Regions from separate parts of the Halomonas sp. NPDC076908 genome, predicted to be linked through region 1. Evidence: predicted binding sites of a transcription regulator. Region 1 holds the regulator's gene; each other region holds the start of a gene.
What was found. The regulator LexA, encoded in region 1, represses DNA repair genes until DNA is damaged. The targets are predictions, from matches to a motif close to TACTGTNTANNTANACAGTA.

Region 1 (2,203 bases):
ATTCACCGGGTAAGCCACTGTCATACGCCCACAGATTTAGTCCGCTTTGGACGTGATGTTGAGAAAGCAGTGCTTGCGCGCGGCTTACGCTGGCATTTAGAAGATCGCGTAATTGTTCATGGCAACAAAACGGTTGTTTTCAGCTAACAGCTCATCATAACGCTCACTCACCAGGGAGGCTGCCATGTCATTTGCGCAAAGTGTATTAGCGCCCTGGGCGCTATTGCTCACTTCGCTACTCTCGCTATGCGTTATGGTTTGGGCTCTCTGGCGGCAGCCGTGGCAAGCATTAATTGACGATACGGAGCTTCAGCACCGCTGGCTGGGCGCGACTCTGGCGGTGGTGCTGATGTGGCAGCTACGCGCTCAGGCGGTCGACTGGCTAACGCTGCATCTGGTATTTACCGCCTTAATGACGCTGATATTCAAAGTGCCCTTGGCTTTGATCAGCAATGTCGTGATCAATGTGGCAATGGTTATTATCGGCCGCAATGAGTGGATGCTATTAGGGGCGAATGTGCTGGTGACGGGGATTGTGCCAGCGACTATCATTGGTGTGGTCTGGCGGTTGGTAGACCGCCGCCTGCCAGATAACTTAATGGTCTTTCTGTTTGCGTGTGGTTTCTTCGGGGCCGCATTAGCTACGCTAGGGGGCGGGCTTACTGTAGTTTTGCTGATCATTGTCGCCGGAACCGATCCTGACGCGATTTTTCTAGCTCAGGAGTACGCTCGCTTCTTGCCTCTGCTCATGCCGTCAGAGGCCTTTATTACCGGCATGCTGCTGAGTATTCTGCTGGTCTACCATCCTGATTGGGTGGCCACTTTTAATGACCACCGTTATATCGATATGCAGTAGAGGGCTGTTGTTAGCCGAGCGCTTGGCCATTGCCTCCACGAATGACGCCAACGCCAACGCCTTCGATCTCAAGAGATTGTGAGCGTAGATCGATTTCAATCGGAGCGAAGTCATTATTTTCAGCAAACAGGGTTACCTGATGTCCTTGGCGTTTAAAGCGCTTAACCGTCACTTCATCATCCAATCGAGCTACAACGATCTGCCCATCGCGTACTCGCTCTGTGCGGTGAACTGCCAATAAATCGCCCTCTAAAATGCCGATATCCTTCATGGATAGTCCGCGTACCCGAAGCAGGTAGTCTGCTTTAGGCGTGAAGTATTCAGGCGGTAACGGGCAGTAGCGATCAATGTGTTCGGCGGCCAAGATTGGGCTTCCAGCGGCCACTTCACCAATGACCGGTAAGCCGGTGGGATTTGAATCCACGTTTGCAGGCAGCGTAGCGACAGTAGGATCGATAGTTTCCTGCGGCTCTTGGTTGGGCAGCCGGATACCGCGCGACGTATTGCGGATAATTCGAATCACGCCTTTACGTTCTAGCGCGCGCAAGTGCTCTTCAGCAGCATTTGGCGAGCGGAAGCCAAGCGCTTTAGCAATCTCAGCGCGTGTTGGAGGGTAGCCAAATTCGCCCATAGTCTTAACGATAAAATCAAATACATGCTGTTGACGAGCGGTTAGCGGACGCGACATACCAGACTCCATAAATAGTGAATAGACAGTAACAAATTAAAGGGTGACTAAGTTATAAGTGTTTAAGTATACAGTATGTTCCTCTGTCCAGTATATGGCTCGTCAATACTCATATTTATCTCGCTTGGAACGTTCTCAATTGTTTAAAACGATATTTTTTCTTAAGCATTGCTTGGTTTTTTTAGTAACAAATCAAGCGTTGAGCCTATCTGAGTTATGGCATAGTATTTTGCTATGTTTTAAACACCCGTTTCCCTGGAGAGCGCCATGGCTCAATCTGATACGGTGACACGTATACTCGACACCGCTGAAGTGCTGTTTGCAGAGCGAGGTTTCGCTGAAACTTCGTTGCGCAACATCACTAGTAAAGCGCGCGTCAACTTAGCCGCTGTGAATTATCATTTTGGCTCCAAGAAAGCATTGATTCAGGCCGTTTTTTCGCGCTATTTAGACCCCTTCACTCAGCGATTTCATACCGCACTTGATGAGCTGGAAGCGACCCATGCAGGGCAAGTGATTCCGCTTGAAACCCTGCTTGAAACCATGGCAAACACTGTCCTTGCGGTGCCTGCCGAGCGCAACAGTTTAAAAGTGTTTATGCGCCTGCTAGGCCTTGCCTACAGCCAGGCCCAGGGACACTTGAGGCGCCATATTCAGCA
Region 2 (2,203 bases), on a different contig from region 1:
AGACTCATAAATATGTCGAGCAGTTCGCTTTTAACCGAGGTGATGCGTTCGACGTTTCTCATGATCGACGTTCCTCCAGGTGAATATGCCTCCGTCCACCTGCATCGGTGACGACTGTTATGATGCAGTGCGGCACTTCACTTATTACTATAACCTACTTGACAAAATGATGACTAATCATAAAAAAATTGTCTAACGGCCTTTAAACGCTGGCGTCACCCTGCCCAATAGTTAGTGGCCCTATCCACTCATTGAGGCATACTGTATTCATCAGTGTTAAAGAAACGTAAAAACATAATAATGAGCAGATAGAAATGAGCAGACAGACAGAAACGGTCGTTTCAAACGACTGTATATTGACGTACTGTTGAATACCTGTTGGTTGAGCACCCAAGGAGCTGAACGTGAGTCGCGCCCTGTTCGATGAAATGAGACGCCGCATGGAGCACTTTCGACGCTCCGAGCAAAAAGTGGCGCGGTTTGTACTGCGCAACCCCGATGAGGTCATCCACATGCGTATTGTGGATTTGGCTACGGAAGCGAAAGTCAGCGAACCCACGGTGGTGCGTTTTTGTCGTGCCTTGGGCTGCAATGGCTTCCAAGATTTCAAGCTACAGCTAGCGCAAATGCTGGCTAGCGGCAGTCAATTCGCACAATTCTCCATGAACGACAGCGACTCCGTTGCTGAGTTTTCCCACAGCATTTTTGACTCTACCGTCGGCACACTGCTGTCGGTACGCGACCGGTTGGATAACGACTCCTTAGGCCGGGCGGTTAACGCTTTGGCGATGGCTAACCGCGTTGAGTTCTATGGGTTTGGTGCTTCTGGTGCGGTGGCCTTTGATGCCCAGCACAAGTTTTTCCGGCTACAGATTTCCACCTCGGCCTATGCCGACCCGCATATGCAGAATATGTCGGCAGTGACCTTGAAAGAAGGTGATGTGGTGGTGGCCATTTCACAAACCGGACGTACTAAAGCGCTGGTCGCTAGCGTGCGCTTAGCACGTGAGGCGGGCGCCACCGTGATTGGCCTGTGTCCTAGCGGCTCGCCGTTGGCCGAAGAAGTCAGCTTGCCGCTGTATATCGATGTTCACGAAGACACCGAAATCTACACGCCGCTTAGCTCGCGTATTGCCCACTTGGTGTTGATCGATGTACTCGCCGTAGGTGTCGCCAAAACCCGCGGCCCGAAACTTGCCGAGCAGCTTAAAGCGGTTAAAAAGAGCCTTAATACACTGCGCTTTCCAGAAGAACCTTAGTCTTTACCTACACGTTTCCAGTAACCGGGAGCGAGGGCAGGTTGAAGCGAGGGTCTTTTGACAGGGATGTCAAAAGTAGCGCCCACGGATGGGTTCACAGCGCCCTCGCGTAAACCTGCCCTCGACGCAAAGGTGTGAAGATTGCCACCCCTGTATACACAGCCAGTTCACTGGCTGTGCTAAACTGGCCGCCTATTTTTTGATCCGGCAGCGGCTACTATGGATGACGTCACGGCGATTCTCGATCAGCTCAACTCCGCCCAGCGCGAAGCAGTGAGTGCCCCCCAAGGTAATCTATTGGTGCTCGCGGGTGCTGGCTCGGGTAAAACCCGCGTGCTGGTTCATCGCATCGCCTGGCTGATGCAGGCCGAAGGCCTCTCACCCTACGCGCTACTGGCGGTGACCTTTACCAATAAGGCATCCAAAGAGATGCGCACGCGCCTTGAAGCGCTGCTTAACCTCTCAATGCGCCATGTATGGGTAGGCACCTTTCACTCCATCGCCCACCGCCTGCTGCGTACCCACTGGCAAGATGCCAGGCTGCCTCAGCACTTCCAAATCATCGATTCTGACGACCAGCTAAGGCTGGTTAAACGGCTGCTGAAAGATTACTCCATTGACGACGAGCGCTACCCGCCACGCCAGGTGCAGCACTTTATTTCCGGCTGTAAAGAAGAAGGCCTGCGCCCGCACCAAGTCAATGTGGCGGGCGATGCCTATATGGGGCAGATGGTCGAGCTCTACGAGCGCTACCAGTTAACCTGCGAGCGGGGTGGTCTTGTCGACTTTGGCGAGTTACTGCTGAGAAGCTTAGAGCTGCTACGCGATAATCCGGCGCTGTTAAACCACTATCAAGAACGCTTTGGGCACGTGCTGGTGGATGAGTTTCAGGACACCAATACGCTGCAATACGCTTGGTTAAAACTGCTCACCGGCATGAAGAC
Region 3 (2,203 bases), on a different contig from region 1:
CGGAACTTCGCCCAATCAACAAACTGCGAGTAAGCGGAAAAGCCAGCGATGATCATTTTCGGCTTATGCTCGCGGGCAAGCTCGGCCACTTGGTCGTAATCAATCAGGCCTTGCTCGTTCAGACCGTACTGAATGGCGTTGTAGTGCTTGCCAGAAAAGCTCGGTTTGGCACCGTGGGTTAGGTGGCCACCAGCATCCAGGCTCATGCCTAAAATGGTATCACCGGGCTTAACCAGCGCTTGGAAAACGGCACTGTTCGCCTGGGAGCCAGAGTGTGGCTGAACGTTAACGTAGGTAGCGCCAAACAGCTCTTTGGCGTAATCAATGGCCAGATTTTCAGCGATATCGACGAATTCACAGCCGCCGTAGTAACGCTTGCCAGGGTAGCCTTCGGCATACTTGTTGGTCAGCTGGCTGCCTTGGGCTTCCAGTACGCGGGGGCTGGCGTAGTTTTCGGAAGCAATCAGTTCGATGTGGGCTTCTTGACGCTCCACTTCTTTCTGCATGGCATCAAACAGCACATCATCGAATCCGGCAATTGTCATATCGCGGCTGAACATCGGCGGGAACCTCGTAACGAGAAAGGGTCATCATGGGAGAAGCGAGGACGCTATCATAACGCAGCCTGACGCGACTTTCATCGCATCCGCGTCAGGTCGCACATGAGCATGTTTCATATTGAGCTGGCCATCAAAAGCTGACCAATTAGACAACCATGCTACTTTTCTCATTTGCTACTTTTCTCTTTTGCTACTTGAGCTCGAAGGTAAGACGCCGGGGATTACCGAAGAAGTGCATGCCGTGACCTCCGTATAAGAGACCTTAAGCATAACATTAAGCTAATAAATGTTGGGTACTCACTCGGACGCAGTGAGGCAATATCAGAGGCTCCCGCCACTACTATTTCAGATTGCCGCGTCGCGGCGATCTCGAAACTAACCTGCCACCGCCTACTCAGATTGCCGCGTCGCTGCGCTTCTCGCAATGACCTATGGCGTGTCATTGCGAACGCGGAAGCGTAGTAACGGGAGTAACCACCCACTTGCATTTTTTTCCTCAACATTAAATACTGTATATTCATACATATTCAACCAGTCAGGGTGCCGACGATGCCGGGCCAGTCAGCTCACTTTGTGCCAGCCTTGCCGTTAACCTCTCAGCCGCTGCCTTATTTAACTTTCACGGGTCGCGCGGGTTTTAGCGGTTTTCCTTCACCTGCGCAGGATTACGAGCCACGCACGCTAGACCTTAATGTTCGGCTGGTTAAGAACCCTACCGAGACATTTTATGTCACCGCGACGGGGGACAGTATGGAGGGGTGGGGCATTTATGACGGTGATTTACTGATTGTTGACCGGGGTGTTAAGCCCCGTTTAGGGCATTTTTTGGTGGCGATGTTTGAAGGTGAAGCACTGATCAAACGCTATGCGCTGCACCAGGGTTTCCCACACCTCTGCTCTGCTCACCCGGACTATCCACCGCTGCCCCTTGAAGGTAGCGACTGTCAACTATGGGGGGTGGTGAGGGCTGTCGTGCACGAGTATTTACGTTGATATGAGCTTTTGCGGTGACTAAGCCTTTACGGTGACTAGGCCTTTGCGGTGGCAGGAGTATTAAGGATGATCGGGTTAATCGACGCCAACAATTTTTATGTCAGCTGCGAGCGGGTATTTCAGCCCCAGCTCGAAGGCAAGCCGGTGGGCGTGATGTCGAACAACGACGGCTGTATCATCGCTCGCTCAACAGAGCTTAAAGCGCTAGATATCCCGATGGGTACGCCTGCGTTCAAACTTGAAGGGTTGCGCCAGCGTGGTGAGATCCACCTGCTGTCGTCCAACTATGAGCTTTATGGGGATATGTCGGCTCGCCTGACGCAGCTATTGCGCGATGCCTGTCCAGACGTGGCACCCTATTCCATCGATGAAATGTTCGTCTACTTAGACGGATTAACCATTGAGCAGTGCGAAGCGCTGGGACGTCGCTTGCGTCAGCGCATTCGTCGCCATTTGGGATTGCCGGTGTGCGTGGGGCTTGCCCCAACCCACACGCTCGCCAAGCTGGCCAACCATCTGGCTAAGCAAGACCCTCACTATCAAGGCGTTTGCCTGCTTAATGGACAGGATCACACCAGCGGGGCGCTGCTTAAACGTACCCCGGTAGGCAGCGTGTGGGGCGTTGGTCACCGGCTTGCCGAACGGTTAGT
Region 4 (2,203 bases), on a different contig from region 1:
GGTTTGGAAGCTAACCCGCATAACTTTCTGCTGATGCATGCCATGGGGCCCAACGTGGCGGGGGTAATTGGTTCAGCGGTCGCGGCAGGGGTAATGATTAAGTACCTTGGTTAACTAGTTCTCTGTCATCGCGAGCGAAGCGCGGCGATCTCGGCTTTGTGTGCCACCGCAGGACGAGATTGCCGCGTCGCAAGCTCCTCGCAATGACATGTGGGGCACTTTCGTCCTGATGCTTCATGGCTTTGGTGCAGAGAGAACCTCAATAGCGCTCTTCAAGCGGTTTTCTAACGGCGAAAGGTCAAGTGGGTTGTCCCGAGGCCAACCAATAGTCAGGCGGACGCCTTCGCCATCGTAATTGGCTTGCTCAATCGGGATGTCGAGTTCATCGCACCAGGTGCGGGCAATCGCTTCATTAGCGAAGGTAAGACGTAGCGTATAAGCATCACGCTCAATCACTTCGCGAGTAGGCAGTGTTTCCAGTGCAACGCTGACGGCTTGGGCGTAAGCGCGGGCTAAGCCACCAGTGCCAAGCTTAGTGCCGCCAAAGTAACGGGTGACGACGCAACCAATTTGGCCTAGCTGGCTCCCTTGTAAAACCTGATACATCGGGCGACCCGCTGTACCGCCAGGTTCACCATCATCAGAAAAGCCGATCAGATTTTGTTCGCCAGGAGGCCCCGCAATATAAGCAGTACAGTGGTGACTGGCACTGGGATGCGCAGCTTTTGCAGCATCCAGGAGCGTATTAAAAGCATCTATTTCGGGGGCATGACAAACCCAGGTCAAAAATTGGCTCTTCTCTACTTCGATGTCAGCCATGTGCCATGTTAAAGGGGGTAAGTCTGGAACCCGGTAGCGCATTAATGCTCCGTAACGGAATGCTTGGTAGCGTAAGGTTCAACACCCATTGTCATGCCGAGTACCTGAATATCCTGGTTGTGTAAAAACAGCGCAGGCCGCAGAGTATCTTCAGGCCATAGCTCCACGCCAAAGCGGCTGATTGAGAGCTGTTTCAAGACAATTTGCTGCTGGTTTATTTCAGCCACAGCGGTTTCTGTCTGGGTGTCGTGTTGATAGCGTCGAATAATAATGACATCGCCATCGAATAAGTTGCAATCACACATGCGGTTACCACGAACTTTAAGTGCATACGTATTGCGTCGAGTCATGCTGGGTGTCGGCGCATAAGTACGTGGTACTGAGTGCAAGTGATTAAGCTTAGCGGTAGGTGCTGCCATCGATATGGTCATCAGGATAATCTCCATTGCATGTTTTTTCATACAGTGGTTTTTAGTATAAACCTGTTTTTGCATACAGTGCTACCGCTATTTAGTCTTAAAACAATTTGACTGAGATCACGCTGCGACTCAGCGCCGCATCGTGTGAGTGGCGAGAAAGAGGCTTTCCGTGTAGAGTTCTACGCGAAATCAATGTGCCTGGAGAGTCTCTTGAGCCTGTGTCTTGAAGCCCGACAACTGGCCTGTGAACGTGATGATCGCTGGTTATTTCAGGGGCTCGATCTCAATATTTGCAGCGGTGAGATCGTCCGTATTGAAGGGCCAAACGGCAGTGGCAAAACAACGCTGCTTAAAATCCTCTCCGGGCAGCTCGGCGACTACCAAGGCGAACTCTTCTGGAATGGCGCGGCGATGAAGGATGCGCGTGAACATTTTCTCGCCAATTTACTCTATCTAGGACACGCCCCAGGGATTAAATCAGGCCTAACTCCTCTAGAGAATTTAGCTTGGTATCAGGCGCTTAGTGGGGCAAGTCACTTTGGTGGCACCAGTAACAAGCGCAGTGATAACGAAGAACAGCGTCTTGAAGCGCTAGAAAATGTGGGTTTAGCGGGCTTTGAGGACGTGCCCGCAGGGCAGCTTTCAGCCGGGCAGCAGCGGCGGGTAGCACTCGCACGCTTAACCTTAACGCCGCGTGCGCTGTGGGTACTGGACGAGCCGTTCACCGCGATTGACCGAGACGGGGTGGCGGCCCTTGAACAGCAACTGATCGCCCATGCTCAGGCAGGTGGCTGCGTAATAGTTACCACTCACCACGAGTTAACCGCCTCCCCACTGCTGAGGCGCATAGCGCTGGCTTAGAAGGAGATACGGTTGCATAAGACAGGGCTGCACGAGACAAGCGGGCACCGTTCATCACTGGAGACTGCAAGTCGATCAGATAGCGCTATGGCGGCGCCGGTTAG

Region 2: the regulator LexA is predicted to act here: its motif matches at 1,408-1,427, upstream of uvrD (DNA helicase II).
Region 3: the regulator LexA is predicted to act here: its motif matches at 1,068-1,087, upstream of ACQKE4_RS14995 (LexA family protein).
Region 4: the regulator LexA is predicted to act here: its motif matches at 1,300-1,319, upstream of ACQKE4_RS16800 (LexA family protein).

The regions. Positions count from the first base shown of each region.
Region 1 is NZ_JBNNIW010000014.1:41,549-43,751, reverse strand. Features, by position in the region: gene purU (formyltetrahydrofolate deformylase) at 1-147, shown strand, start outside; gene ACQKE4_RS10275 (energy-coupling factor ABC transporter permease) at 185-856, shown strand; gene lexA (transcriptional repressor LexA) at 867-1,544, opposite strand; gene ACQKE4_RS10265 (TetR/AcrR family transcriptional regulator) at 1,812-2,203, shown strand, end outside.
Region 2 is NZ_JBNNIW010000008.1:129,001-131,203, reverse strand. Features, by position in the region: gene ACQKE4_RS06885 (PA3496 family putative envelope integrity protein) at 1-62, opposite strand, end outside; gene hexR (transcriptional regulator HexR) at 405-1,259, shown strand; gene uvrD (DNA helicase II) at 1,479-2,203, shown strand, end outside.
Region 3 is NZ_JBNNIW010000027.1:48,379-50,581, forward strand. Features, by position in the region: gene glyA (serine hydroxymethyltransferase) at 1-560, opposite strand, end outside; gene ACQKE4_RS14995 (LexA family protein) at 1,110-1,553, shown strand; gene ACQKE4_RS15000 (Y-family DNA polymerase) at 1,620-2,203, shown strand, end outside.
Region 4 is NZ_JBNNIW010000035.1:21,117-23,319, reverse strand. Features, by position in the region: gene ACQKE4_RS16810 (sodium ion-translocating decarboxylase subunit beta) at 1-114, shown strand, start outside; gene ACQKE4_RS16805 (IMPACT family protein) at 235-861, opposite strand; gene ACQKE4_RS16800 (LexA family protein) at 861-1,250, opposite strand; gene ccmA (cytochrome c biogenesis heme-transporting ATPase CcmA) at 1,449-2,099, shown strand; gene ccmB (heme exporter protein CcmB) at 2,187-2,203, shown strand, end outside.